3 regions of the Halobacteroides halobius DSM 5150 genome follow, and region 3 is predicted to be linked to each of the others. Evidence: riboswitches for the same ligand, from Rfam matches in the RefSeq annotation. Region 3 holds a riboswitch; each other region holds the start of a gene.
The links. A riboswitch is a leader RNA that binds a small molecule or an ion and turns the genes downstream of it on or off. The one in region 3 is predicted to bind cyclic di-GMP.

Region 1 (10,170 bases), 550 kb from region 3:
TAATTTTAACCAAATAAATAAAAATAATGACTACCCTCAAGATTTGAATTTATCAGATGAACAATTAGATTCTATCAATCATTTACGAGATGAATATCAAGATAAAATGCATGATTTAATGGATGATATAGTGGATAAAAATGATAATTCAAGAGATTTATACTTTAATAAGAATGTTAAGCGGAATGAGATTATTGAAGCAGAAAAAGAAGTTAACCAACTGAGAAATAAGATGTATAAATTAATGACTGAGATGCAATTGAAGATCAGAGATATGATGAGCTCTGAACAATTAGAAATTATGGAAGATTACGGAATGATGAATTTTGGTGGTATAATGGGCCAAGGTAGAGGAGGAAGAGTTAGAGGTCATATGGGTGGCTACGGAATGATGGGCGGTTATATGATGAATGGTAATAATGGTATGATGGGGATGGTAATTATTAAGATTAAAAGATTATTAAAAAGTAGATTTTAGGGACTATTAAAAGGATAGTCCCTTTTTTCTATTTTTTGAATAGGATATTAAATTATAAAGTTGGTTAAAATATATTTGAGAATTAATAAGGTGGTGTAATTATGACTAAATTTACAGTAGGAGGAGATAAAGATATGTCAACTGTCTTAGGAGTATTTAATAATGAATCTGAAGCTAATAATGCAGTTAATAAGATGAAGGATAAAGGGATCTCTGAAGATAAAATTTCATTAGTAGCTAAGCAAAATAAAGATGCTGATATTGAAGCAGGAGCAGAAATGACAGGAACTGACCAAAATTTAGCTGATGGTAGTGTTACTGGTGGGGCTTTGGGAGGAGCAGCAGGAATACTAGCTGGTGCAGGTTTATTAACAATTCCAGGAGCAGGTCCATTTTTAGCTGCTGGCCCGTTAGCTGCTGGTTTAACTGGAGCAGCTTCTGGAGGAGTTGCAGGTGGTTTAGTTGATTACGGGTTAGACCAACAAGCAGGTCAAAGATATGCCAAAAGAGTAGAGGAAGGAAAAATTTTAGTAGCTGCTGAAGGTACAGACGAGACCAGAATTAATGATGTGGCGGATATTTTACGAAAAGAAGGGGCCAAGGATGTAGCAACACATTAAAATAAAAATAATTCATTTTTTATGGAGGAAAATTGAGTATTATGTAGTAATATTATAATAAGCAGGATATTATAGTAATAATTGCAAGTAAACAACTAAAGTAACCCTCGAAAAAGGCACACTTATTGAAAGATAAGGTCGCAAAGCTATGAGTCTACGGCATAGTATTTATGATGCTATGATGGTCAGGTTACCGAAAGGATATAGGTGTACCCTATTCCTTAAATTTATTTTGCGAGGAATGGGGTTTTTTATTTAAGAGGGATAATTATAATAGATTTTATGTTGTTTAATAAAAATTAGGGAGTGATAATTATGCCTCTTTCAGTGATTATTGGTTTTGTTATTTTAGGATGGATCATCAATATTTGTTTAAAGGATAAGTCAAATTGTATGGATGCTTTAAATGATAAGTATCAAAATAAGGAGTTTTCAAAGTTTATTAATGTTTTAGGAAAAGTTAGTAACAATCGTAAGTAAGTTTAAAGTTAGTAGTAACCAAGAGTAAAAGTTGTAATAAATTAAATGGATATATTTACATTTAATTTATAATATGTTAAAATAATCATAGAATGCTATATATTTAAATCGATAAATAAAATAAGAGATTATTTAGGAGACAGAGAAGTATAATCCATATCTGGTCACCAGGATTATATGGAGTCAATGGTGAATCCGACCTAAATCTTTTAGTATAATACTAAAAGATTTAGGTCTTTTTGTTATAATGTATAATCTTATAACTTAGTAGGATGTTAAAAAAAGGGGGGGCTTATATTGTATAGTGGAATATTAAAGAAAATTTTAGGAAAAAGTAGCAGAGTATCTAGCTATGATTTAGCTGAAGAATTAGTTGAATTGGTAACAGAAGAGGAAGATAAGTTAGAACTTAGAGAAATAGGAATCAAAATATCAAAAGATAATCTAAATTTGATTTTGGTTGCTATTCACTCCTTTAGTTTTACCTTTGTAATTAAGAATAATGATTTAGCTCTTAGTTCAAATGTTCTACGTAGTATTTCTAATGATTTTTCTTCTTTATTAGTAACAGATATAAGTAGTTATTCTAATTTATTAGAAGAAATAAGAGAACAATTAATGATATCTTATAATAAGCTTTCTAATAATAGTAAAAGAGAAAAGATTAAAGAAGTAGCTAAATCATTATGTAGTTATTTAGATCTGAATAATAAAGTAGAAAAAGATTTAGTAGATGAGTTAGCCAATTACACATTTAAGGATATAACTTTGATTCAGGATTATTTAATCAGTAAAAGTAGAAATTATCGGATAGTGAAATAAATAATTGTTTAAAACATCTTTCAATTAAGAAAGATGTTTTTTATTTTTTTGACAAGTGAGTTTATGAATGCTATACTATAAGCAGATATTGAAAATCAATTTCAATTAGTCAAAATTGGATGAGGAGGAGAAAAGATGAAAAGGGCCAAGCAATGCCAGACAGATATAAGTTATTTTAGAGAGAATTGCGATTGTCTATTAAGAAGGATCGGTGCTACTATTATGGGGGTTAAGCCTGCTGAATTAAGGAGTATAAACCAAGAACAAAGTTCTTGGCAGAGATGTAAAGAGACTCTTCTAAAGTATAATCAGCTAGAAATTATAGAAATAGATATAGTTAATGGTAGGCAAAAAGTCCTTTTCTATCATACTCATGCTTTAGAAGAACAATTACAAAATAAAAATATACTTAAATTTCTTAAAAATATAGGATATCCTAAGCAGTATAGTTTAAATAAATATTTAGAAAGATTAAAGAAGAGGTTACAAGGGGCTGAATTTCCTCATGAAATAGGTGTTTTCTTTGGTTATCCTCTAAAAGATGTTCTAGGGTTTATGGGCTATGCTGATTTAGAGGTTACTCATAGAGGTGAATGGAAGTATTATGGTAATAAAAAAGTTTCTTTATTAAAACAGAAGGAATTTGATAGGGCAAGAGAAAAATTTAATGCTAGGTTAAATAAAATAGAACTGGTTGAAGAATTCCATAAAGTGATATAAAAGGTTTGAGCAATGTGCCCTCACATATTGCTTAAACCTTTTATATTTTGAGAAAAAATATTTTTTTGCAGGATATTTGAAATGTAAATAGAATAATATGAGGTGATGTAGTAGGAATTACATACTTGATTTTATTGTAGAAAAGCGTGAAAACGATTGAACAGTATATTATCTTTTAAAAAAAGTGATAATAAAATAGGGAGGAATAAAAATGAGTAATCAATATCAAGATGCAGAATGGAAAGAATCTATGCGTATTAGATTAGATGTTAACAATATGTTTGAAGATAAGATTGGAGCAGAGCATGGTTATACTAAAGAAGATGTTGATGCCTTACAAGAAAAAGTTACTAAGGGACATCAAGCAATTAAAGAGGCTAAGGAAGCAGGAGAATTAGGTTTTATGGAGCTTCCGGAAACTCATAAAGAAATTGCTAAAGAGATTAAAGAATTTGCTGAAGCTAATCGTGAGAAGTATGATAACTTTGTAGTGTTAGGAATTGGTGGTTCTGCTTTAGGTAATATTGCTGTGCAGACTGCTTTAAATGATCCTTATTATAACCTAAAGAAAGAAGCTAGAAATGGTTGTCCTAGATTATTTGTACCGGATAATGTTGATCCTACTAGATTAAAATCTTTATTAGATGAACTTGATTTAGAAAAAACAATGTTTAATGTTATCTCTAAATCTGGTACAACTGCTGAAACAATGAGTCAATTTTTAACTGCTCAAGCTGCAGTGGTAGAAGATCTTGGAGAAGATGCTGTTAGTGATCATTTTATTGCTACAACTAGTAAAGATTCTGGAAAATTAATTAAAATTGCTAAAGAAGAAGCTATTAAGACTTTCTATATTCCAGATAATGTAGGGGGGCGTTTCTCAGTTTTAACTCCTGTTGGGTTAGTTTCTTCTGCATTTGTAGGAGTTGACATTGAAGAGTTATTAGCTGGTGCTGAGTATATGGCTCAAGTTTGTGATACAGATGATTTATGGGCCAACCCAGCTTATTTAAATGCTGTACTACAGTATTTAGCTGATCAAGATGGAAAGCCAATGTCTGTAATGATGCCTTATAATCATGCTTTAAAAGATGTAGCAGATTGGTATCGACAGTTATGGGCTGAATCTTTAGGTAAGGAAGTTGATAGAGAAGGCAATGTAGTTAATGTAGGGCCAACTCCAATTAAAGCTTTAGGTGCTACAGATCAACACTCTCAAGCTCAATTATACATGGAAGGGCCATATGATAAAGTAGTTACTTTCTTAGAAGTAGAGAATTTCAAGGAAGAATTAGAAATTGGATCTGGTTATGAAGATATTGAGGGAGTTTCTTATTTAGGCAACCATACATTTAATAAATTGATCACTACTGAGAAAAAAGCTACTGAATTAGCTTTAACTAAACAAAATCGTTTAAATTGTACAGTTATATTCCCAGAAGTAAATGCCTTTACTTTAGGACAGTTTTTCTATTTATTTGAATTACAAACTGCTATGAGTGGTGAATTATACAATATTAATGCGTTTAATCAACCAGGTGTAGAATTAGGTAAAAAGTATGCTTATGGTGTTTTAGGTAGAGAAGGATTTGCTGAAATGAAAGAGGAATTTGACTCTCGACCAGCTAAAGATGATAGCTTAATCTTATAGCTTATATTTTTAATGGGCCCTATAACGGGCCTATTTTTTATTTTTTGGTTTTTTAATTAAAATGGAATTAGTGTCATATATTTATAACAGGATTTTTAACTTAAATCTTGAATTCTGTATATAGAAAGGTAGGTTTAAATTGAGTAAAAGCAAAAAAGGTTTAATTAATTCATTATGGGAAAAGTTAGGGTTAGGCAATTCTCAAGTAGTTTCTTTTACATCTTTAAATCCAAAAGCATTTAAGCAAAATAAAGTAGAGTTTAGCACTGATATAAAATTAAACGTTAACCTAATAACCAGTTCAGATGATATATTAAATCTACCAAAGTGCCATCAAAACCTAATCACATCAGATATTAATTATAATAATTTCTTTTTGATTTATGTTTCTTTAAATGAGGCTAAAAGAATAGGATCAGAGATAAAAATAGAAGAAATCATAATTGAAGATGAAGAAGTTATAGTTGAAGTACTTGTTTATTCAGCAACTAACCAATTATCTTTAGGGATGATTAATTCTCCTTATGATCTAGTCAAAATAAATAGATCCCAACTAATGCTTACAGATGATTTAGAATTTAAGTTTATTGATTATCAAGGCCAACTAATAACACAGTTAACATTATAGTAATTTTAATACGATAAATTATAGCAATTATTTATAGTAGAGAGGAGCTAGGGAATTGAATATTAGATTTAGTATGATAATAGTTTTAGCTATGATGATAGTTTTCGTTTCTATCCCTGCTGAAGCTCAGGCAGAAGAGATTAAGTTAGTAATTGATAGCCAAAATGTAGAGAGTAAATTATTGATTGTTGATGGGAGGTCATTAGTCTCTGCTCAAATTTTAAAGGAGAAATTTGGAGAAAAGTTAGTTTGGAAAAAGGGTAGAAAAGAATTACAAGTAAATAGTGGGTATTGGCGAGCTTCTTTTCAAGTAGGAAGTAGAATTGCTGAGGTTAATTCTAGTATTCTTCCTCTAGAGTCTAGGATAAGATTAATAAATGATGATGTAATGATTCCACTAAGATTCTTAACTAAAATGTACGGGGGAGAGCTAGAGTGGGATGGGAGTACTAAAACAATTTATTATTATTCAAATCGAGTGTCTGATATAAGTACTAAAAGTTCAGTTAATAGTTCTCAAGTAGTAATTAATACTGATTATCAGGTAAAATATGAACTTAATTTATATCATCGACCGCAAAGATTAGTGCTAGATCTATATAATGTTAGTTTAGCAGAAGTAAAATCTAAAGTTGAGGTTAATAATAACATTATTAGGCAGATTAGAGTTAGTCAATTTAAGCTTAATCCAGCTGTGGTTAGAGTAGTAGTAGATATTAATCAAATGAGTAATTATCAAATTAAAAGAAATTCTTTAGGACTAGTTTTAAAAATAAACCAGGATACTCAAGTAGTAACTTCGTCTATTATTAGCCGTAAGCCAAAGTTAAAAAAGCCTAAACTAAAGCTAAGAACTAAAAAGATAGTGATTGATCCGGGCCATGGAGGGTTTGATCCTGGAGCAATTGGCCCATCTGGTGTCCAAGAAAAGACAGTTAATTATCAGATTGCTAAATCTGTAAATAAATTATTAAAGCAAGCAGGCTTTAGAACTAAAATGACACGGAGAAGTGATAAGTTTTATTCTCTTGCAAAGCGGGCCAATCAAGCTAATAGGTGGTCAGCTGATTTGTTTGTTAGTATTCATTCTAATTCAAACTCTAAACCATGGATTAATGGAACAGCTACTTATGCTCACTGGTATGCTTCAAAATCTAATTGGGCTTTAGCTTGGTATGTACAAAGTGAATTAGTTGAAAGGATTAAACTTGAGAGTAATGGACTAAAAGCAGCTAATTTTGCTGTGTTAAGAGAGACAAATATGCCAGCAATTTTAGTAGAGACTGCCTTTTTATCTAATCCTCGTGAAGAGCGTTTGTTAAATAGTGATGATTTCCAACAAAAAGCAGCAGCAGGAATTGTAGCAGGAATAAAAAAATATTTTGCTAAAGAAGATTAAAAAGAAGGATATCAACCAATTAAGAAGAAATTAAATAATATAACTAATGTAATATAGTAAATTGTAAGAGATCTTCCAGTTTAGGAGGCTATTATGATGCCGAAGAGATTATTAATGGGAATATTGGTTTTAGTTTTAATTTGTAGTTTTTCTAATTCTTTATATGCTGCAGATGATATTAAATTGTTAGTTAATAATAAAAAAATTACTAATAGTTTAGACTATCAGATTGTAGACCAAAATATTTTAATCCCTCTAAGGACTTTATCTAATGCATTATCAATAAAGCTTAAATGGTTTAACTTAATTAAAACATTGCGCTTAGAGACAGAGGATAAAGTTATCAAATTTAGATTAGGAGATAGAAATTTACAAGTTAATAATAAGTTAATTAAGATGCCTGTAGCCCCTAAAGAAAAAGATGGAAGATTAATGGTCCCACTTAAATCCTTAGGGGAGGTATTAGGATTAGTTATTGAGTCTAACCCTCAACAAAGAATTGTTAATATATTTGAGGTGCAGGGCAGATTAAAAGAAATTAAGTATCAAAAGACTAATAATTATAAAGCGATAGCAATTAATATTAGTCAAAAGGTAGGTCATAAAGTTAGTGTTTTAAAAGATCCTAGACGAATTGTCCTTGATCTAAAAACAACTAGACTAATTAAAAAAATAAATAATATTAAGGTTGATAATAAATTAATTAAGCAAGTGCGAGTAGCTCAATTTAACGGTAATACTGTAAGAGTAGTAGTAGATTTAGCTAGTAAAGTTGATTATAAATTAGTTAGCAAGAAGCTTAATCAATCATATCAATATTTAATTAAATTGAGTCCTTTGATTACAGATATAAAGTATGAAGCAACTGGATTGAAAATAAATGCAACAGCTGATATCAGGATGAAAGAACCAGTTTATTTATCTAATCCACGGCGAATTGTGGTTGATTTAAAGAATGCTGTTTTTACTCAGAGTAAAAAGAAGTTAAAAATAAATAATCCCTTATTTAAAGAAATTAGAGTTAGTCAATATCAAACAAATCCTAATAATATAGTACGGGTCGTATTTGAGGCTAAGAAAAATTTAGAGTTAAGAGGTATTCAAAAGCAAAGTTCATTGGTAATAAGTCCAATAGTAGCTAAATTAGAAAAAGTAGTTTATAACTCTGATAAAAGCAATCAAGTATTATTTGAACTAAGTACACAAGTAAAGCCTGATATTGTGCCCTTAAAAAAGGGAGATAGGTTAGTTTTTGATTTTTTTAATACTACTAATGAATTCCAAAAGGAAGATTTGAAAATTGATAGTCGATTAATTAAAGAAATTAGGATTTCTCAATTTAATCAGTATATCACGCGGGCTGTGATTGACTTATCAGAGTTAGTCTCCTACCAAATTGATTGGGAAGGGAATCAATTACAATTAAATTTGATGAATAAGTTACAAGAAATTAAAGTAAATGATATGAAAGCAAGAACAAAAGTAGATATATCATTATTAACACCTGGAGAATATGATATTTATCAATTACCAAATCCTAAACGTTTAGTAATTGATATTCCTAATGCTATTGTGGATAAGAAGAAACTTAAATTGATTAATAATTCAGATATAGTAAGTGATATAAGATTTAGCCAATATTCTGTTACTCCGTATAGTGTAAGGGTAGTATTAGATTTAAAAGATGATATTAATCTGCAAGTTAAATCTCCTGATAGAACAAAACATATTGTGATTAATACTATGACTAATAATTTAGCGGGCAAGATTATTGTAGTTGATCCCGGTCATGGAGGATATGATCCAGGTGCTTTGGGCTCATTTTTACGTGAAAAGAATATTACATTAGATATTGGTTTAAAATTAGAAGATATCTTGGAAGCTGCTGGAGCAAAAGTGGTTATGACTAGAAAGACTGATCAATTTATTAGTTTAGAAGAAAGGGCCAAGTTAGCCAACAAATTAAATGCTGATATATTTGTTAGTATCCATATTAATTCCCATTATACTAAGGATGCATTTGGGACTGAAATTTTTATTCGTGAAGATTACTCAGATAATTCATTGGTGTTGGCTCACTTTATTCAAGATGAGTTAGTTAATGAAATAAACACCTTTAATCGTGGAAGAAAAGAAGGAAATTTATATGTATTAGAGCATACTAAAATGCCAGCTGTATTAAGTGAGATTGCTTTTATTAGCAATCCTGAAGAAGAAGAGTTATTAAGTCGAAATCAGTTTAGATCTAATGTTGCAGTTGGTCTTTATAAGGGAATAAGTAAATATTTTAGGTTTTTAGAGGAGGAATCCTGATGTTAGATTTAACAGATAAGAATATATATATTGTGCTGATTATAATTGTAGTATTATTGTTAATTTTATTATATCCCAAGTTTTTAGCTAGTAAAAAAGTTAAAGTTTATTTTGGGGATCAACAGGCACAATATCTAGTATCTAAAATTAGAGAGGTAGAACTTGATGATTTATATATAAATTCAATTAAGGAGCTAATTAAAGGACCCCAAAGTAAGGAATTAATGAAGACTATTCCTTCTCAAACTAAATTACTTAATATAAAAGTAGAAGATGGGTTAGCTAGAGTTAATTTTAGTCGAGAATTAATTGATAACCACTGGGGTGGAACCGCTGGTGAAATGATAACGGTATATTCCATTGTTAATACTTTAGCTCAATTTAAAGAGATAAATCGAGTCCGGATATTAGTAAATGGTAAACAGATTAAAACCTTAGTAGGACATCTTGATTTAACACATCCTTTAAAATTTAAAGCAAAATTGGTTAAATAAGTGAGGCGGGTGCTGCCTCGCTTTTTATTTGGTGAAATTAGCAATAATTAAAGTTGAATTAATATAAAATAAATAATAAAATAGTAGTATTATTAAATTTAGATAGGATGGTGACCATGGAGCAAGATAAACCAATTGTTTTATTTGATTCGGGGGTCGGTGGTTTAACAATTGCTAAAGAAATAATTAATCAATTTCCTCAAGAGAAAATTATTTATTTTGGAGATACGGCACATTTACCTTATGGGGAGCGAGAACAAGAGGAAGTAGAAGAATTTGTTCTTAAGATTATAGATTATTTTGTGAATTTAGGGGCTAAAATGGTGATTATTGCTTGTAACACTGCTACTGCAGCAGGTTTAGAATTAGCTAGAGATAATTTTTCTCTACCTATTATTGGCCCAATTGATGCTGGGGTTGAAAAGGCTATCGCTGGAACTAAAAACAAGAAGATAGGTGTAATTGCTACTGAAGGAACAGTAGATAGTGGTGCTTATCAAGAAGCAATTAAGCAAGCAAATAGTGAAGTTGAAGTATTTGTACAGGCTTGTCCTAAGTTTGTTCC
Region 2 (10,170 bases), 770 kb from region 3:
CTTTGAAATCGGCACGCTAGTGTCGATGGAGCCATCATTGGGATACCACTCTTATTGTGCCGTGATTCTAACCAAGCGCTATAATCTAGTGCTGGGACAGTTTCAGACGGGCAGTTTGACTGGGGCGGTCGACTCCTAAAGAGTAACGGAGTCGCCCAAAGGTTCCCTCAGTGTGGTCGGAAATCACACGTAGAGTGTAAAGGCATAAGGGAGCTTGACTGCAAGACATACAGGTCGAGCAGGTACGAAAGTAGGGCTTAGTGATCCGATGGCTAAGAATGGAATTGCCATCGCGCAACGGATAAAAGTTACCCCGGGGATAACAGGCTTATCTCCCCCAAGAGTTCACATCGACGGGGAGGTTTGGCACCTCGATGTCGGCTCGTCGCATCCTGGAGCTGGAGCAGGTTCCAAGGGTTGGGCTGTTCGCCCATTAAAGCGGCACGCGAGCTGGGTTCAGAACGTCGTGAGACAGTTCGGTCCCTATCCGTCGTGGGCGCAGGATATTTGAGAGAAACTATCCCTAGTACGAGAGGACCGGGATGGATGTACCGCTGGTGGATCAATTGTCAACCATTGGCATTGTTGAGTAGCTAAGTGCGGAACTGATAAGCGCTGAAAGCATCTAAGCGTGAAGCAGATCTCAAGATTAGATATCCCATGGAATAATCCAGTAAGATCCCTGATAGAACTATCAGGTAGATAGGCCAGAGGTGTAAGTGTGGTAACACATTAAGCTGACTGGTACTAATAGAGCGAGGGTTTAATCTAGAATGACTATTGTGCAGTTTTGAAAGTGTAATAAAATATTCTGGTGGTGATTGCGGAGGGGTAACACCTGTTCCCGACGAACACGGATGTTCTAGTGTCCTAAGTGGCACAGGATGTGCCGGTTCGAAGGACCATCTCGAACACAGCAGTTAAGTCCTCCAGCGCCGATGGTACTATAGGGGCAGCCTTATGGGAGAGTAGGTCGCTGCCAGAATCAATTGAATTATTTCTTGACAGTTAGTAATTAATAGTATATAATACTCCTTGTGTTAATAAGGATAAACTATTAATGGGGTGTCGCCAAGTGGTAAGGCACAGGACTTTGACTCCTGCACTCGTTGGTTCAAATCCAGCCACCCCAGCCAATAAAACTAACAATTTGACTAGGCCCCCATCGTCTAGTGGCCTAGGATACCAGGTTTTCATCCTGGCGGCAGGGGTTCGAATCCCCTTGGGGGTACCAAGTTTACTATTTAAAATAGATCAAGTTCTTTTTAAATCTATTTAGTTAATATTGCGGGCGAATAGCTCAGTTGGGAGAGCACCTGCCTTACAAGCAGGGGGTCACAGGTTCAAGTCCTGTTTCGCCCACCATTTATGGGGATGTGGTGTAGTTGGTTAACACGCCGGCCTGTCACGCCGGAGATCGCGAGTTCGAATCTCGTCGTCCCCGCCATAATGCTGACGTAGCTCAATTGGCAGAGCAGCTGACTTGTAATCAGCAGGTTACCGGTTCAACTCCGGTCGTCAGCTCCATTAGATGGGCCATTAGCTCAGCTGGAAGAGCACTAGACTTTTAATCTGGGTGTCGGAGGTTCGAGTCCTCCATGGCTCACCATTGACGCGGGATAGAGCAGTTGGTAGCTCGTCGGGCTCATAACCCGGAGGTCGCTGGTTCGAATCCAGCTCCCGCAACCATAATTTTAATTGTGGCGAGATAGCTCAGTCGGTAGAGCAGTGGATTGAAAATCCTCGTGTCCCCGGTTCGAATCCGGGTCTTGCCACCACTTAACTTAATATGCGAAGGTGGTGGAACTGGCAGACACGCTAGACTTAGGATCTAGTGCCGCAAGGCGTGTGGGTTCGACTCCCACCCTTCGCACCATTAATATGCGGGAGTAGCTCAGTTGGCTAGAGCACCAGCCTTCCAAGCTGGGTGTCGCCGGTTCGAGTCCGGTTTCCCGCTCCAATTAAATAAGTGCTTGTAGCTCAGCTGGACAGAGCAACGGCCTTCTAAGCCGTGGGTCGGGGGTTCGAATCCTCCCAAGCACGCCATATCAATCAATTTGCAATGTACAATTGAGAATTGACAATTAAACCCTAAAGACAAAAAACTATATAATTTTAGGTTTTGGATTTTGAATTCAATTGTAAATTCTCCATTGTTAATTATCAATTAAATATCATGGTGGATGTAGCTCAGTTGGTTAGAGCGCAGGATTGTGGCTCCTGAGGCCGTGGGTTCGAATCCCGTCATCCACCCCAATTATTTTTATGATTCTAATAGGAATAAAATTCAGCTAGGCCCCCATCGTCTAGTGGCCTAGGATACCAGGTTTTCATCCTGGCGGCAGGGGTTCGAATCCCCTTGGGGGTACCAAGTTTACTATTTGAAATAGATTAAGTTCTTTTTAGACTATTCAGTTAATATTGCGGGCGAATAGCTCAGTTGGGAGAGCACCTGCCTTACAAGCAGGGGGCCACAGGTTCAAGTCCTGTTTCGCCCACCATTTCAGCGTTTAAAGTGTGGGGATATAGCTCAGCTGGGAGAGCGTTTGTCTGGCAGACAAGAGGTCGTCGGTTCGAACCCGACTATCTCCACCAATTAAATTCTGGGCCATTAGCTCAGCTGGAAGAGCACCAGACTTTTAATCTGGGTGTCGGAGGTTCGAGTCCTCCATGGCTCACCATTGACGCGGGATAGAGCAGTTGGTAGCTCGTCGGGCTCATAACCCGGAGGTCGCTGGTTCGAATCCAGCTCCCGCAACCATAATTTTAATTGTGGCGAGATAGCTCAGTCGGTAGAGCAGTGGATTGAAAATCCTCGTGTCCCCGGTTCGAATCCGGGTCTTGCCACCACTTAATTTAATATGCGGGAGTAGCTCAGTTGGCTAGAGCACCAGCCTTCCAAGCTGGGTGTCGCCGGTTCGAGTCCGGTTTCCCGCTCCAATTAAATAAGTGCTTGTAGCTCAGCTGGACAGAGCAACGGCCTTCTAAGCCGTGGGTCGGGGGTTCGAATCCTCCCAAGCACGCCATATCAATCAATTTACAATGTACAATTGAGAATTGACAATTAAACCCTAAAGACAAAAAACTATATAATTTTAGGTTTTAGATTTTGAATTCGATTGTAAATTCTCCATTGTTAATTATCAATTAAATATCGTGGTGGGTGTAGCTCAGTTGGTTAGAGCGCAGGATTGTGGCTCCTGAGGCCGTGGGTTCGAATCCCGTCATCCACCCCAATTAATCTCCTTTGTAGAGGGAGATTTTTTTATTTTTTTGTTAGCCATATAATTATATTTTATTTCACTTGACAAAATAATGAAATAGATGATAAATTTATTATATAGATTATTATGTTTGTGATAAATCAAATAATTTAGGAACGATGAAGTATAACTCATATTTGGTCACCTAGGTTATATGGAGTTAATGGTGAAACCGTCCTATATTCTTAGATCTTATCTAAGTTTTAGGGCGGTTTTATTTATCTATTTTTTGTCTCATAATTAAATTTATTTAATTGGTTATAATAGTATTAATTGGTAATTAAATGAGGTGAACTAATGATTAAAAAGAAAAGGTTAGGGGATATTTTGGTAGAGGCCGGTTTTATTACTGAAGAAGAATTGAATGAAGCATTAAAAAGGCAGAAAAATACTGAGCAACGATTAGGGAATATATTAAAAAGGATGGGGTTGGTAACTGATGAGAGTGTAATGGAGGCATTAGAATTTCAGTTAGGAATTCCCCGGCTAGATTTAAAACAAATGATAATTGATCCTGAAGTTATTAATATGATTCCTAAATCTTTAGCTGAACGACATAAGGCTATTCCAGTAAAACAAAAAGATAATGCCTTAACTGTAGCTATGGCTGATCCTTTGGATATTTTAGCAATTGATGATATTAGGATAAAAACTAATTGTGAAGTAATTCCAGGTATCTCTAGTGAGGAAGAAATTCAAAATGCTATAAATCAGTATTTTGGTGAGACTGATATTGTTAATGAATTTATGGAGGATGTAGATTTAAAAATAGATAGGATTAATTCAGGCCAATTAGAAGATAATAATTTACAGCAGATGGTAGAAGATGCTCCAATAGTTAGATTGGTAAATAGCATTATTGCTAGAGCAGTTAAAGCAAGAGCTAGTGATATTCATATAGAGCCGGATGAAGATCAAGTGCAAGTAAGATATAGAATTGATGGGATACTACATACAGAAATGAATATACCTAAGCAGACACTTTCGGCTCTAGTTTCTAGAATAAAGATTATGGCTGAAATGGATATAGCTGAAAGAAGATTACCTCAAGACGGAAGAATTCAGATGAAATTAGCTAATACTAAGGTTGATTTAAGAATTTCCACTTTACCTACTGTAGAAGGTGAGAAGGTTGTTATTAGAATTTTAGATAAAGATAATGTAATGTTAAGTATTGATGAGTTAGGCTTATCTGTTGAGGCTAAACCTGCTTTTAAGAAGATGATTAATCAACCTCATGGTATGTTATTGATAACTGGGCCAACTGGCAGTGGTAAGACGACGACCCTTTATTCTGCTTTGAATTTTATGGATGCTAGTAGTAAAAATATTATTACTGTAGAGGATCCAGTAGAATATAAATTAAAAGGGGTTAATCAAGTACAGACTAATTCTAAAGCAGGACTTAGTTTTGCTAATGGTTTACGATCTATTTTACGTCAAGACCCGGATGTAATAATGATAGGGGAGATTAGAGATAAGGAGACAGCAAAGATAGCTATTCATGCTGCTATGACTGGTCATCTAGTATTAAGCACTTTACATACTAATCAATCTGCAGGAGCTCTAACAAGATTAATAGATATGGGGATTGAACCTTATTTGGTTGCTTCTTCAGTGCTAGGTGTTATAGCTCAGAGATTAGTAAGAAAGATTTGTGATAATTGTAAAGTAGAAAGCGAAAAGTTACTTCCTCCTAAAACTTTAGAAGTAAAAGATAGTTTTAAACATTATCAAGGGGAAGGATGTAGAAGCTGTAATCAGGCAGGGTATAAAAGAAGGACTGCAATATACGAATTGTTAGAGGTAGAAGCTAAAATAAAAGAATTAGTAGTAGAAAAAGTATCAGCAGCTAAAATTGAATCAGTAGCAAAAACAAAAGGTATGAATACTCTTGAAGATGCTGCTTTAAAAAAGGTAGAAAAAGGGATAACTAGCTTAGAAGAGGCGATGAGAGTCACTAAAATTTAGCTAGGGGAGGAAGGAGTTTGTAGTGAAATTAGAGAATTTATTAACTGAAGGGATTAGGTTAGGAGCTTCAGATATTCATTTGACTATGGGGACAGAACCTATGGTCAGAGTTAATGGTAGATTGCAAAAGATGAATGACAAAATTGTAAATAAAGATAAAATTAATAATTTAGTAGATGAATTATTAGAGGATAGAAGGAATCAATTTGAAGCAGATAAAGAATTAGACTTTGCTTATCAGTGGGATGGATATAGATTTAGAGTTAATGCTTTTTATCAAAGAAATAATCCAGCTTTAGTATTACGAATTATTCCTAATCAGATTGATGATTTGGATAGCTTAGGTTTGCCAGAAAAGTTAAAGAAATTAGCTGTAGAACCGAGAGGACTTTTTTTGGTTACTGGGCCAACTGGTAGTGGAAAGTCAACTACTTTAGCTGCTATGATTAATTTAGTTAATCAAAATTATAGTAAGCATATTATTACTTTAGAGGATCCAATTGAATATATACACCAACATAAAAAAAGTCTAGTTAATCAACGTGAAGTAGGCAGGGATACTATTGATTTTGCTAGTGGTCTTAAGGCTGCTTTAAGGCAAGACCCTGATATCATTTTAGTTGGTGAAATGAGGGATTTAGAAACTATTTCAACTGCTATTACTGCTGCAGAGACTGGTCATTTAGTATTAGCAACCTTACATACTAATAATGCTGCTGAGACTATTGATCGTATTATTAATGTGTTTCCACCTTATCAACAGGAACAAATTAGAACACAGTTATCTATGAATTTAAAAGGAGTATTAGCCCAACAATTATTACCTACAGTTGATGGATTAGAACGAAAAGTAGCTACTGAACTATTATTAGTAAATTCTGCAGTTAAAAATTTAATTCGTGAGGGAAAGAATCATCAATTAGATTCAGTAATGCAAACAAGTAAACATGAGGGTATGCATACTATGGATTATTCTTTACGAGATTTATATTTACAAGGAAAAATTAGTCATCAAGTTGCATTAGAACAAGCAAATGATCGTCAGACATTAGAAAAGTTAATTTAAGGGGGTGCTTTATTACGCCTCGTTTTGATTATAAAGCAAGAGATCAAGTTGGTAATTTAGTAGATGGGGTTATTGAGGCTAGAAATAAAGATAGTGCAGTTGATCAATTAAGAGAGCAAGGTTATTATTTAACTAGAATTGAAGAAAAATCTGAAAGAAAGAATTTAGGAAAAATCTTTAAGCAATGGAGAAGAGTAAAGCTAAAAGATTTAAGTATTTTTTGTCGTCAGTTTGCAACAATGATAAATTCAGGTTTATCTTTAGTTAGGACTTTAGGAGTATTAAAAGAACAGACCCCTAATCCTAAATTAAAAGAAGCAGTTAGTTCAATTAAAGAAGAGGTAGAGAAGGGAACTGCATTATCAGAGGCTTTAGTTGAGCAAGAGGATATTTTTTCTAAATTATTTATTAGTATGGTAAGAGTAGGTGAAACAGGTGGGGTATTAGATAATACTTTAGAAGAAATGGCTAATTACTTTGAACGAGAGCGAGAGATTCAACAGAAGGTGACTTCTGCTTTAGTTTATCCGGCTGTAATTACTTTAATTTCAGTCAATGTAGTTGTCTTTTTAGTAACATTTATTTTACCTACTTTTGTAGGTATGTTCGCTCAGTTTGATGTTAGGTTACCATTAATTACTCGTGCTTTATTAGCTTTAAGTACTTTTTTAGGAGATTATTGGTATGTAGTTATATTAGCTATATTGATTAGTGGATTAGTAGCTAGACGTTATTATCAAACAACTGAGGGCCAAAGAAAGGTAGATGCTCTATTATTGAGAATACCTGTGATTAGTAATTTGATTATTAAAGTCTCCCTTGGTAGATTAAGTAAAACTTTAGGTGTTTTATTAGAGAGTGGTGTTTCTATTTTAGAGGGGTTAGATGTAGTAAGTAATGTAGTAACTAATCAGGTAATTACAGATAAGATTATTGAAGCTAGAGAAAATATTAGTCAAGGCCAAAGTATGGTAACTCCTTTAGAAAAGAGTACTATATTTCCTCAGATGTTTTTACAGATGATTGAGTTAGGAGAAGAGACAGGAACCTTGGCCCAGATGTTAAATAAGGTAGCTGATTTTTATGATCGTGAGGTAGAATATACAATTGAGCAGGTTGTATCTTTACTTGAGCCAGTATTAATTTTGTTATTGGGTTTAGTAGTAGGAGGAATTGTTACGTCAGTGATGATGCCTTTATTTAATTTGATGCAAGGAATTTAAAATTTTAAAAGGAGTGGGATTAATGTTTAAAAAAACAAGAAGAGAGTCAGGATTTACATTAATTGAATTAATGGTTGTAATTGCTGTGATTGGGATTTTAGCAGGGATTGCTATTCCTAAATTAAGTGGTGTATTAGGGAAAGCTAGAGATACTCAAATAAAAGCAGCAGCAAGTACAATTAGAAGTGGGATGGAGATGTATTATGTATCACATGGGAAATATCCATCAACTACAGATGTAGCTGATTATGCTGCTTTAGATGATACATTAACGACAGTTAGTTTACCAGATATTAAACCAGATATTAAATCTGATTCTTTTACTTATACTGTTGATAATGATGGAAACAGTAAAGGTTATTTAATAGAAATTGAAAGTGGTAATACAGATACTACCTTTTATATTGGAGAAAAAGGTTTTGGAACAAAAGAAAGTGCTGCAACTAAGCTCTAATTTAAATAAAGCTGATTTACCAAAGGATGTGACAAATGTTAGCATTAATCTTTTTATCAGGTCTGATAGTAGGTAGTTTTTTAAATGTTTTAATTTATCGTCTACCTCAAGGTGAAGGGGTAGCTGTTTCCCGATCTTATTGTCCAAAGTGTAAAACTAAATTAGCTGCACTGGATTTGGTGCCGGTGCTAAGTTATTTATTATTGAGAGGTAGATGTCGTTATTGTAATACAAAGGTTTCAAGGCAGTATCCACTAGTTGAGTTAGTAACTGGGGGGCTAGTAGTTGGTCTTTTCCAGCAATATCATTTAAGTAGTCAATTTATGACTTATAGTTTGTTAGTTGCTTTACTAATTGTGGCTAGTGTGATTGATTTTAAGTTAATGATTATCCCCAATAAAATAACTTACTTAGGGATTATATCTGGTTTATTAGCTAGTGTAGTATTTAATCATATTTCTGTTAGAGCTTCATTACTGGGACTTTTAATTCCGGCTGGTTTACTATTAATTATTGCTTTAGTTGGTGGAATGGGACTAGGAGATGTTAAATTAGTAGCTATGATTGGTTCATTTATTGGCCTTAGAGATACCTTAGTAGGTATCTTTTTTGGTTCTTTGATAGGCTCAATTCTAGGAGTAGGATTAATAAGTTTAGGGATTAAAAATCGGAAAAGTAGGATTCCTTTTGGCCCATTTATTGCTATTGGGACTATACTGGTTTTGTTGTTTCGAGAGCCTATTATTAATTTTTATTTTCAATTATACTAATTAAGGAGCATAAATAATATGTTACTAAAGCAAGAAGAAGGAATGACTTTAGTTGAAGTGATGGTGGGGCTAGTTATCCTCTCTAGTGCTCTACTCCCAATTATGGGCTTTTTAGTTAAGCAAACTAAGGTTATTCAGCAAGTAAAATACCGAACTAAGGCATTACACTTGGGCCAACAGGCTATAGAAGGACTTAAAGCGACTAAATTCAGCAATTTAGAGTTAAAGGCTACCCAATATACAGGAATTATCTCCCAGGGAATAAAGTTTAAAAGAAAAGTCATTATACTTCCTTATCAAGGTGAGCGTGATATTAAAAAGATAAAGGTTAAAATTTTATGGGAAAATAAGCAAAGCTTAGAGCTTGTAACTTTGCTTTCAAGAAGATGATAATAATGAAGAATTATAATCAAGGCTTTACTTTAGTTGAGCTATTAGTTGTGTTAGTTATGATTAGTATAGTTAGTATTATTATCATTGATATTCATTCAATTGGTTGGAAGTTTTATCAGTTTAATTACCAACAAGTTAACTTACAGCAACAAGCTAGATTGATTATTAGTCAGCTAGAAGAACAAATTAGACAAGCTGATAAACTAAGGATTAAAAGTGATTTTGAATTAATAATTAAACAAGGTAAGCAAAAATATATTAGATATTATTTTAACTCCAAACAAGAAACAGTTTATTATCAGGTTATAGATGGTTTAGGAGCTTGGCCCGGTAGTAGGTGGGATAATATAGATAAGTTGTCCATTGCTTTTGAAGAAGTAAAGGAGATTAAATTTAAACAATCAGCTAACCAAGTGATAATCATAGATTTAATTTTAGCTAATCAAAACCAAAGTTATAAGCTTAGTAACCACCAAGTTTATCCTAGATATTATAAAATGGAAGGGACTAAATAAAATGTTTACTAGTGAACAAGGTTTTACTATTTATTTATCATTACTGGTGATCACTATATTAATGATATTAGTCATTGGAACTAGTGTACTAATAAATAATGAACTAAAGTCAGTCAACCACTACCAAAAGAATATTCAAGCTCTTTATTTAGCGGAAGCAGGAATAGAAAGAAGTATAGATATTATTAATAGTCAATTAAAAAAGGGAAGATTAAATCTAAAGCACTTACCTACAGTAATTAGAGTTGAAGATGAAAAGATTAATTTATCTAATATTTATGATAGTAAGGGTAATTTAAAAATTAATTCTATAAGTAAGATTGGAGAAGTAACTAAAAAGATTACTATTACAGTTAGAATAACTGGTAGTAGAAATATTAATAGCTTAAAGTCTTTAGTTACTCAACACCCTAGAAAAAATATTATTGTAGGTGGAGAAAGTAAGATAAAAAGTAATGGTAAGAAAAATAATAATCTGGATGAATTAGTTACTATGGCCACTACTATTCCTAGAT
Region 3 (10,170 bases):
TGATAGTAAGTTTTAAAATGCAATTAAGTCCTATTTCAAAATTAAATAACTATATAAGTAAATACAGGTTCAAAATACAGGTTCAAAAAACAAAGGAGGCAATAAAATGTCACAAATCAGAAGAGTATATGTAGAAAAAAAGGAAGGCTATAATGTAGAAGCTAAAGAACTATTAGAAGATTTAAAACAAAATCTTCAATTAGAAAATTTAGAAGATTTAAGAATAGTTAATAGATATGATATTTCAGGGATATCTCAAAAAGCATATAATCAAGCCTGTCATGCAATATTATCAGAACCACCAGTAGATAAGTTATATGAAGAAAAGTTAGAATTAGCAGAAGGTGAGATAGCTTTTGGAGTAGAATATTTACCGGGCCAATATGACCAACGATCCGATTCAGCAGAGCAATGTATGCAGATACTAAATAATGATGAAAAGCCGATTGTTAGAAATGCACGAATAATTGTATTACAAGGAGAACTAGCTGCTAACGAAATAAAGGAAATAAAAGATTATTATATAAATCCTGTGGATTCAAGAGAAGCCAACTTAGATAAACCAGACAAGTTAGAAATGGAGTATAGCATTCCGACGGAAGTAGAAATAGTAGAAGGTTTTATAGAAGAAGATGAAGCAGGTCTAGAAGAGTTACTAACAGAATTAGGCTTAGCTATGAGTAAAGAGGACTTACTTCATACACAAAAATATTTTAAAGATACAGAAAAAAGAAATCCGACAATAACAGAAATAAAGGTATTAGACACTTATTGGTCAGATCACTGTCGCCATACAACATTCTTAACCAGTATAGAGGATGTAAAAATAGAAGAAAACAAATATACTAAACCTATAGAAAGTGCTTACGAAGAGTATTTAGCAGGCCGCAAAAAAGTCTATCCTTCTGAAGATAAAGATATATGCTTGATGGATATAGCACTAATGGGGATGAAGGAGTTAAGAAAAGAAGGTAGATTAGAGGATTTAGAAGTATCTGACGAGGTAAATGCTTCTAGCATTATTGTACCTGTAGATGTAGACGGGGAAGAAGAAGAATGGTTAGTAATGTTTAAAAATGAGACCCACAACCATCCTACAGAGATTGAACCTTTTGGAGGAGCGGCAACTTGTTTAGGTGGTTGTATTCGTGACCCATTAGCCGGACGTTCCTATGTTTATCAAGCGATGCGTATTTCAGGATCTGGTGACCCAAGAGTAGCTATAGAAGATACTATACCTGGTAAATTACCACAAAGAAAAATAGCTCAAGAAGCTTCTGATGGGTATAGTTCATATGGTAATCAAATAGGGGTAGCAACAGGAATAGTTAATGAAATTTATGATGAAAGATATCTAGCTAAACATATGGAGATAGGTGCGGTAGTAGCGGCCACTCCTAAAGAAGATGTGGTTAGAGGAGATGCTAAGCCTGGAGATATAGTTGTTTTAGTCGGTGGTAGAACTGGTCGTGATGGCTGTGGGGGAGCAACGGGTTCATCAAAAGAGCATACTAAAGAATCAATTGAAGAATGTGGAGCTGAAGTGCAAAAAGGTAATCCGCCAACAGAGAGAAAAATTTTAAGACTATTTAGAAATTCAAAAGTAAGTCGAATGATTAAGAAATGTAATGACTTTGGAGCAGGTGGAGTAGCAGTAGCAATTGGTGAGTTAGCAGATGCTTTAGAAGTTGACTTAAATGCTGTACCAAAGAAATATGCTGGATTAGATGGAACAGAATTGGCAATTTCTGAATCTCAAGAGCGGATGGCAGTAGTAATAGACCAAGAAAATGTAGAGGAATTTAAGGAGTTAGCTACAACAGAAAATTTAGAGGCAACAGTAGTGGCAAAAGTAAAAGATCATGGTAGATTAATTATGAATTGGAATGGCGATGATATAATTAATTTAAGTAGAGGTTTCTTAGATACTAGCGGCGCAACTCAAGAAACAAAGGTAGTAGTTACAGAACCTGAGGAAGAGAGTTACTTTAGCCAGGCACCGAAAAGAAGATTATCAGAAGATACTAACTTAAAGCAAAAGTGGTTTGAGAATTTATCAGATATAAATGTTTGTAGCCAAAAAGGATTAGTAGAAAAGTTTGATAGTACAGTAGGTGCTAATAGTGTACTGATGCCCTATGGTGGTAAACATCAGTTAACTCCAACGCAGAGCATGGTTGCTAAGATACCTACTTTAGAAGGAGATACAACCACAGGAACAATTATGAGCTACGGGTTTGATTCTAAGTTAGCAACTTGGAGTCCCTTTCATGGGGCTTTATATGCAGTTATTGAGTCAGTAGCCAAAGTAGTAGCAACTGGTGGAGAGTATGAAAAAATAAGATTTACTTTCCAAGAGTATTTTGAAAGTTTAAGAGATGATTATAAGAGATGGGGTAAACCATTTAGTGCTTTACTAGGTGCGTATCAGGCTCAGAAGGAATTTGGGCTACCTGCAATTGGTGGTAAAGATAGTATGTCAGGAACATTCCATGACCTTGATGTGCCACCCACTTTAGTATCTTTTGCAGTTGACACAGTAGATGTCAATCATGTCATCTCTCCAGAGTTTAAAAGTGCTGATAGTAAGGTAGTATATGTACCTTTAGAACGAGATGAAGCTGAACTACCTAATTTTAACAAGTTAAAATTAGCTTATGATAAAGTAAATGAACTAATCAAAACAGGTAAGGTCTTATCAGCGCGAGCAGTGACATTAGGTGGTCTGGCAGAAGCAGTAACTAAGATGTCTCTAGGAAATAAGATAGGTATGACCTTCCAGGATAAACTAGAAGATAATCTTTTATTTACTCCTGATTATGGTTCGCTAGTCTTAGAAATTGGAGCAGAAGAAGATCTAGATGAATTATTTGGAGCAGTAAATTATAGAGTATTAGGTAGAACAAATGCCGAAGAAATAATCACAGTTAATGGTCTAGAAATATCTATTACTGAAGCTATAAAAGTGTGGGAAGAACCACTAGAAGATGTCTATAAAACTAAAACAGAAAGAAGAGAAGAATTTGAATTTAAGCCCTATCAAGAAGAAGATATGCCTGTCTGCAAGAATAGAGTAGATAAACCAAAGGTTTTAATCCCTGTTTTTCCAGGAACAAATTGTGAATATGATACAGCTAAGCAATTTAAGGAAGCAGGAGCAGAAGTAGAAACTTTAATCTTTAAAAATTTAGAACCAGAACAGATAGAAGATTCAATATATGCTCTGTCAGAAGCAATAAAGGATGCTCAGATAGTTGCTTTAGTAGGAGGATTTAGTGCTGGAGATGAGCCTGAAGGGGCAGGTAAATTTATAGCAACAGTCTTTAGAAATCCTAAAATAAAAGAAGCAGTAAACGACTTATTAAATAATAGAGACGGGTTAATGATAGGTATCTGTAATGGTTTCCAAGCCTTAATTAAATTAGGTTTAGTACCATACGGAGAAATAAGAGAGCTAACAGAAGATGCACCAACACTAACTTATAATGAAGTAGGACGTCATATCTCATGTGTAGCCCAGACAAAAATAGTATCAAATAAATCTCCTTGGTTATCTAACGTAGATGTAGGAGATGTGCATTCAATACCTGTATCTCATGGTGAAGGTCGTTTTGTAGCCAGTGCAGAATTGGTAGAACAACTATTGGATAATGGACAAGTAGCAACTCAATATGTAGATTTTGCTGGGGTTCCAACATCTGATATAGCCTTTAATCCTAATGGTTCAGTCTATGCTATTGAGGGTATTACAAGTCCTGATGGTCGAATTTTAGGTAAGATGGGGCATTCAGAACGTATTGGAACAAATGTAGCCAAAAATATAATAGGAAAGAAGGATCAACAGATATTTAAGGCTGGGGTAGAATACTTTGCAAAATAATAATAAATTATTTCTAGGGTAAATCTAAAGGACGCCAACTGGCGTCCTTGTTTAATTTTGGATTAAAATTTAAACTTAAATCCAGCACGAGATTCTACTTGATCCTCAGATAAATAATATTTAACTTCGGAAAATAAGAAGATAAATTGATTTCCTAATAGTAGATAAGGATCTAGGTCTTTGTTCTTAATATTTACTTTTAATCCTCCTCCACCATAAAAATCAAAAATAAAAACATCTGGAATCATATAAACTGAACTTAATTCTAATTCTGCTCCATCACTTTGCTGATATTCTAAGTTCCCCCCTAAATAAATTCCTTTTTCTAAATGGTGCTTAATACCTACAGAAGGGTATTTATCTCCAGTCTTGTATAAATTTAAGATATTTGCAGGGTAGATATTTTTTTTAATTTCAACTATGTCTTTAGCTAGAATAATATTACTGGAGAAAATAAAAACAAATAAAACTAATAAGTACAACCATATTCTTTTTTTCAATTTTTTCCTCCTTTCTATTAAATATTATATAATATTTCCAATTCTAATGAAAGGCTATTTTTTTAATTATTAGGTAACAAAAGCTATCAACTAGAAATATATTAATTATAAGGGTATAGATTAAGGAGGTGGATTTAATAAGTGATTTAAGGATTAATTTATCTATAAGTGGTGGTGGAGTAAAAGGAATAGCCCATTTAGGTGGTATAAAAGCTTTAGAAGAAGAAGGGATTGAAATAGTCAGTCTTGCAGGCAGTTCAGTAGGTGCAATTATAGCTACACTATATGGGGCAGGATATAGCATTGACAAGTTAAAAGAATTAATTTATCAGCAAGATTTAGAGGATTTTAAAGATGATTTTTCTATCATAAGATTATTTACCGAATACGGGATATATAAGGGAAATGAATTTTTGGATTGGATGGCAGAGAGGTTAGAAGCAAAAGGGGTAAGAGTCTTCGAAGATTTAAATAAAGAAGTTAAGGTTATAGCTTCTGATGCAACATATAGAAGCACAAAGGTGTTTTCGAAAGAACAGACCCCACAATTTTCGGTAGCTAAAGCAGTGAGGATGTCAATGAGTATACCTATCTTTTATAAGCCATATCATTATAACTCTAGGCTATATATTGATGGAGGAGTAATGAATAATTTTCCTTTACAAGTCTTTGCTGATTCATCTCGTCCTACTTTAGGTTTAATATTAATAGATGAAAAACCTGGTCAACCAAGTAAAATAGACAATTTGATAGACTATTTAACTAACTTATTAGAGATGGTAATGACAGTTAATGAGAGAAGACAAATTGAGCTTTCGGATGCTTATGTCATTTCAATACCGACTTTAGGGATTAAAGTAATAGATTTTTCTTTATCTAGAGAAGAGAAAAACAAATTATATATGTCCGGCTATCAGCAAGTAAAGGATAATCTAGATTATTTTATAGATAGAAAACTACCAGCTGATTTTAGGGGGAAGAATAATAGACAGCTAGAGGGAACAACAGTTGAAATAGAAGAATATAGTCAGGTTATGGAAGGTTATATTAGAAAGCAAGTGAAATTAAAGCAGATAGATGGAATAGTCACTCTAAATGATGATAACTATCTATTTGCTTATCTAGTAGCTAAAAGATTGGGTAAAAAATTTACTGTAATCGATTTAGATGGAAGAGATAGTTATTCTCATTATAATCGAATAGAAAGTGATGATACGGTATTATTTGTTAATTTTATCCAGCCAACAAGAAATAAAATCAAGGGCTTATTACATTTTATTTGGAATCAGGGAGCTAGGGCCAAGGCTGGTTACTTCTTTATCGGGCAAAGAAAGAAAATTAGGGTTTATAAACAAGAATTTCCAGTCCACAATTACTATAAAAGAGAGGGTTAATCAGCCCTCTCTCTTGCTTTTTTGTTATTACTTATTATTTTCATGAATTCTTCCACTAACTTAGGGTCAAATTGAATTCCTGCTTTCTTTTTAATCTCTTTTAAAACCTTTTGTTCACTAAGTGGTTTTTGGTATGTCCTTCCATGAATCATCACATCATAAGCATCAATGATAGCAATTATTCTTGCTAAAAGAGGAATTTCTTCTTCTTTTAATCCCTGGGGATAACCTGAGCCATTCCACCATTCATGATGATTTAAAATTTCTTGTGAAATATGACGTAATTCAAAAGAAGATTTTGCTATCTGGTATCCTATTTTAGTGTGTTCTTGTATCTTCCCCCACTCTTCTTCTGTTAAAGACTTATTCTTTTCGAGTATTTTTTTTGAGATTGCTACCTTACCTAAATCATGGAACTTAGCAAGTAAAGATAGATTATTTAATTTAGGCTTTGCTAGGTTTAATTTTTTTCCTAATTTAAGAGCTAAGCTTTCTATTCTTTGGCCGTGTTCTAATGTTTCATGAGTTTTTTTCTTTAAAGTTTCTTTTAATGAGGAGATGGTTTTATTATGAAACTTTCTGCTCTTTTTTAATTTCTTTTTATACATCCAGTCTTCTGCTTCTTTAAAGATATCTTTAGAGCTTTGGGTAGGTAGTTTTTTAGTTGCATGTCCTAAGCTAATACTAATGTCAATTAGACCTAAATCTTTTTCTTTACAGTCTTTTTCTATTCTAGAACAGACTTTTTTAACATCTTTTTCAGTAGTTTGAGGTAATAAAATTGCAAATTCATCTCCTCCCCAACGGGCTACAATATCTTCATTACGACAAGAGTTCTTGATGGTTTGAGCAGCTTTCCTTAATAACTTATCTCCTAAATGATGCCCAAATGCATCATTAGCTAATTTAAGTCCATTAACATCTCCAATGATGATACTTAAAGGTAATTGCCTTTGGGTATCAAGTCTTTGTAATTCTTGTTCAAAATACCTTCTATTATAGAGACCAGTTAGGCTATCATGAAAAGTCAAACGTTTTATTTTTTCTTCTTTTTTATATTCTTTAGTTATATCTTCAGCAGTGCAGATTACATATTCAACTTCATTTGCAGTATTTAATTTAGGTATTTTTGTAATCGATAATAGTCTTTTTTGACCTTTATAGTTTTTAACCCATTGTTTAGTTGTAATCTTTTCTTTGGTAGTAAATACCTCCTGATTGCTAGTAATACAGTTTTTGTCTTTCAATTCTTCTTTTTCTACTCCTAAAAAATCTGCATGGGCTTGGTTTACCATTCCGTATGAATCCGTATCGTTTGCATACCAAATTTGCGTTTCAACATTGTTTAATAATATTTTATGTTTTTCAAGGAGACTACGAAATTCTTTTTTCTTTTCTTTAACTTTAGTAACTCTTAACTTATGTATAGTATAGATTATGATGATAATTAAGATGGCATAGGTTAAATATAGGTATTTATTTATTAAAAGAGAAGTAGTTACTAAAATTAATGAGAGAATTAATAAAAGGATCGTAAATTTAGCAAAGTCTTTTTTCTTAGCTTCATTAGGCTGGGGTTCTTGATTAATAATCATTATATCCTCCTTATATTAAAAAATACAGGGTGGGTTCACCATTAGCTCCATATAACCCTTAGGTGACCAGTTATAGATTATACTTCATAGCTCCTTTATAATTGATTTATTAATTGGTAGCATAGGTTGCTTTATAGTCATATTTAGACAAAACTTGAAATTATCCTCTATTAGTAATAAAAAAACAGAGTTATTTTGGATTCAAAATTAATTATTTAAGGTTGTTTTTTGTTAAAGATAATCTTATAATAGTAAAGGTAGAAATTATAATCAACTTTAGGAAGGGGTTTTATTAGTGCATGGCTATTATGGAAGTGTAGAAACAGGTTGGCTAGAAGTTATTACTGGGGTAATGTTTTCAGGTAAAAGTAGTGAATTGATTAGAAGGGTTGAACGAGCTATGATTGCTGAACAGGATATTTTAGTTTTTAAACCAAGTATTGATAATCGTTATAGTGATACTGAGGTTACTACTCATACTGGAAATAAAATAACAGCAGAAATTGTAGATAATGTAAGTGATATTAATCATAAAATTAAAGAAAAAAAAGAAACAGATACTATAGATGTGGTAGCTATCGATGAGGGACAGTTTTTTTCTGAAGAATTGGTTCCTTTAGCAGATGAGCTAGCGCAGCAGGGGTTAAGGGTGATTATTGCTGGATTAGATACTGATTTTGCAGGACGAGGTTTCAAACCTATCCCAGAATTAATGGCTCGAGCTGAATATGTTACTAAGTTACATGCTGTCTGTGTTAAGTGTGCTAACCCTGCTACTAGAAACCAGAGATTAATTGCTGGTCAACCAGCTAGTATTGATGATCCAGTGGTAGTAGTAGGAGCGGGTTCTACTACGGAGTGGGATGATAATCCCCGTAGAGATGAAGAGTATGAAGCTCGTTGTCGTCGTTGTCACGAGGTGAAGAAATAATTGTAAATTATACATTGTCAATTGCTTTTACGATCGCTTGGCCCATTACTTGACTAGCTGCTGTAGCTAGCAGATTAATATCTATCCTTTTATCACCTGTACTTAAAGCAAAAATAGTATCTCCATCTAACATAGTGTGGACAGGACGAATATGTTTTGCATAACCATTATGAGCTACTTGAGCTACCTTGTTAGCTTCGGTTTTGGTTAATTGAACATTGGTTGCAACTACCCCAATGGTGGTATTTTTACCAAAACCTTTTATTTCTTCTTCTTTCATTGCTTGATAAGTATTGATGAAATCTCCTTGTTCATCCTTACAGCCAGCAATAATTTTTCCTTTCTTATCTAAAATATCTCCAAAGGCATTAACTGCTACTAGAGCTCCAACATAAATTTCATCTGTTAATTGTAGGCTGGCACTACCTAAACCACTAGGACTAGCTTGCTCTATGCCTAGTAGTTTTCCTACAGTACATCCCATCCCAGCTCCTACTTTTCCTAGTCTAGTTTCAGTGGAAGAAGCATTTTTGGTTGCTTGTTGGCCCATTGTAGCATTAGGTCTGATTTGATAATCCCCAACCTCAAGATCAAATAGAACAGCTGCAGGAACAATAGGTACTTTAGTAACGCCTACATTAAAGCCGATTTTTTTGTTTTCTAGAGTAGTCATAACTCCATCTGCAGCAGATAATCCAAAAGCGCTTCCTCCAGTTAATAAAATAGCATGAGCTTTGTCTACTGTATTAATAGGATCTAAAAGGGCTAGTTCTCTAGTACCAGGTGCCGATCCTCTAACATCTACTCCAGTAGTAGCTCCTTTTTCAGTTAAAATAACAGTACATCCTGTCATTCCTTCTTTACTATGGGCATGACCTACTTTAATTCCAGGTACATCAGTGATATAATCTTTCATTGTTGGCCCCCTTAAATAATTATTAGTTTTTAATATAATGATTATAGTAGCCAATTCCAACAGAAAATAAAATTATAACAACGCTAATTACTTTAGCCATTTTAAAAGAACCTAACATTAAGCTATCTGTTCTCATCTCTTCAATGAAGAAACGACCGAAAGAATAAAGACTAATATAACTTAAAAATACTTCACCAGGTTTGAGGAAGTCTTGTTTTTTCCAGTAAAGAGTTAAGAATAGGAAAACTAATAAGTTCCAGATTGATTCATATAAAAATGTAGGATGATAATAGATGCCATTAATTTGCATTTGTTCTATAATCCAATACGGTAGATGCAAGCTTTCTAAAAAATTTCTACTGACTGGGCCACCATGAGCTTCTTGGTTCATAAAATTACCCCATCTACCAATAGCCTGTCCTAAAATAATACTAGGAGCAGCTATATCAGTTAGTTTTAAAAAGGACACTCCTTTTTTATAGGCAAAGGTAACCCCGGCTAATAAAGCAGCAATTAAGGCACCATGAATAGCTAGCCCTCCGTGCCAAATAGCAATAATTTCTTGAGGGTGTTGACTATAATAATCCCATTGAAAGATGACATAATAAGTACGTGCTCCAATAATTGCACAAGGAATCCCCCAAATGACAAGATCTATAATTAATTCAGGATCGATATTTCTTCGTTTAGCCTCGTTAGTAGCTAATAGTAATCCAATTAATACAGCAGACGCCATAATAATTCCATACCAGTAAACAGTTAGAGGACCTAGTTTAAAAGCTATAGGATCAAGATAAGTTGAATTCATTTGTTTTCCTCCTTCATATTTGAAGCTTCTGTGGTTGACCAGACTTAAATTTAAGATTATAATAAAGTTAATGAATAGTCAAGAATATACTTATTATAAACTATAAAAGGAGAGATATTATGAAAGAAATAAGAACTCCAGCAACA

Region 1: it holds a riboswitch for cyclic di-GMP, as region 3 does, so the genes downstream of both, HALHA_RS02420 (hypothetical protein) here and HALHA_RS12615 (bifunctional diguanylate cyclase/phosphohydrolase) in region 3, are expected to answer to the same signal.
Region 2: it holds a riboswitch for cyclic di-GMP, as region 3 does, so the genes downstream of both, HALHA_RS08775 (GspE/PulE family protein) here and HALHA_RS12615 (bifunctional diguanylate cyclase/phosphohydrolase) in region 3, are expected to answer to the same signal.

The regions. Positions count from the first base shown of each region.
Region 1 is NC_019978.1:490,253-500,422, forward strand. It holds gene HALHA_RS02410 (Spy/CpxP family protein refolding chaperone) at 1-478, shown strand, start outside; gene HALHA_RS02415 (general stress protein) at 580-1,098, shown strand; cyclic di-GMP riboswitch class I at 1,204-1,296, shown strand; gene HALHA_RS13420 (hypothetical protein) at 1,414-1,578, shown strand; cyclic di-GMP riboswitch class II at 1,705-1,788, shown strand; gene HALHA_RS02420 (hypothetical protein) at 1,876-2,400, shown strand; gene HALHA_RS02425 (DUF3793 family protein) at 2,536-3,120, shown strand; gene HALHA_RS02430 (glucose-6-phosphate isomerase) at 3,332-4,771, shown strand; gene HALHA_RS02435 (hypothetical protein) at 4,911-5,399, shown strand; gene HALHA_RS02440 (N-acetylmuramoyl-L-alanine amidase family protein) at 5,455-6,798, shown strand; gene HALHA_RS12945 (N-acetylmuramoyl-L-alanine amidase family protein) at 6,895-9,111, shown strand; gene HALHA_RS02450 (GerMN domain-containing protein) at 9,111-9,605, shown strand; gene murI (glutamate racemase) at 9,722-10,170, shown strand, end outside.
Region 2 is NC_019978.1:1,817,443-1,827,612, reverse strand. It holds rRNA gene HALHA_RS08890 (23S ribosomal RNA) at 1-771, shown strand, start outside; rRNA gene rrf (5S ribosomal RNA) at 862-985, shown strand; tRNA gene HALHA_RS08880 (tRNA-Gln) at 1,062-1,136, shown strand; tRNA gene HALHA_RS08875 (tRNA-Glu) at 1,159-1,234, shown strand; tRNA gene HALHA_RS08870 (tRNA-Val) at 1,290-1,365, shown strand; tRNA gene HALHA_RS08865 (tRNA-Asp) at 1,371-1,447, shown strand; tRNA gene HALHA_RS08860 (tRNA-Thr) at 1,452-1,527, shown strand; tRNA gene HALHA_RS08855 (tRNA-Lys) at 1,534-1,609, shown strand; tRNA gene HALHA_RS08850 (tRNA-Met) at 1,614-1,689, shown strand; tRNA gene HALHA_RS08845 (tRNA-Phe) at 1,703-1,778, shown strand; tRNA gene HALHA_RS08840 (tRNA-Leu) at 1,792-1,876, shown strand; tRNA gene HALHA_RS08835 (tRNA-Gly) at 1,884-1,960, shown strand; tRNA gene HALHA_RS08830 (tRNA-Arg) at 1,970-2,046, shown strand; tRNA gene HALHA_RS08825 (tRNA-His) at 2,180-2,256, shown strand; tRNA gene HALHA_RS08820 (tRNA-Glu) at 2,296-2,371, shown strand; tRNA gene HALHA_RS08815 (tRNA-Val) at 2,426-2,501, shown strand; tRNA gene HALHA_RS08810 (tRNA-Ala) at 2,520-2,595, shown strand; tRNA gene HALHA_RS08805 (tRNA-Lys) at 2,606-2,681, shown strand; tRNA gene HALHA_RS08800 (tRNA-Met) at 2,686-2,761, shown strand; tRNA gene HALHA_RS08795 (tRNA-Phe) at 2,775-2,850, shown strand; tRNA gene HALHA_RS08790 (tRNA-Gly) at 2,864-2,940, shown strand; tRNA gene HALHA_RS08785 (tRNA-Arg) at 2,950-3,026, shown strand; tRNA gene HALHA_RS08780 (tRNA-His) at 3,160-3,236, shown strand; cyclic di-GMP riboswitch class II at 3,368-3,450, shown strand; gene HALHA_RS08775 (GspE/PulE family protein) at 3,561-5,234, shown strand; gene HALHA_RS08770 (type IV pilus twitching motility protein PilT) at 5,257-6,300, shown strand; gene HALHA_RS08765 (type II secretion system F family protein) at 6,282-7,523, shown strand; gene HALHA_RS13065 (type II secretion system protein) at 7,546-7,977, shown strand; gene HALHA_RS08755 (prepilin peptidase) at 8,013-8,747, shown strand; gene HALHA_RS08750 (type IV pilus modification PilV family protein) at 8,766-9,137, shown strand; gene HALHA_RS08745 (prepilin-type N-terminal cleavage/methylation domain-containing protein) at 9,143-9,655, shown strand; gene HALHA_RS08740 (pilus assembly PilX N-terminal domain-containing protein) at 9,657-10,170, shown strand, end outside.
Region 3 is NC_019978.1:2,588,020-2,598,189, reverse strand. It holds gene HALHA_RS12630 (phosphoribosylformylglycinamidine synthase) at 107-3,880, shown strand; gene HALHA_RS12625 (hypothetical protein) at 3,943-4,380, opposite strand; gene HALHA_RS12620 (patatin-like phospholipase family protein) at 4,509-5,774, shown strand; gene HALHA_RS12615 (bifunctional diguanylate cyclase/phosphohydrolase) at 5,771-7,369, opposite strand; cyclic di-GMP riboswitch class II at 7,388-7,472, opposite strand; gene HALHA_RS12610 (thymidine kinase) at 7,665-8,300, shown strand; gene HALHA_RS12605 (P1 family peptidase) at 8,308-9,216, opposite strand; gene lgt (prolipoprotein diacylglyceryl transferase) at 9,239-10,024, opposite strand; gene HALHA_RS12595 (redox-sensing transcriptional repressor Rex) at 10,144-10,170, shown strand, end outside.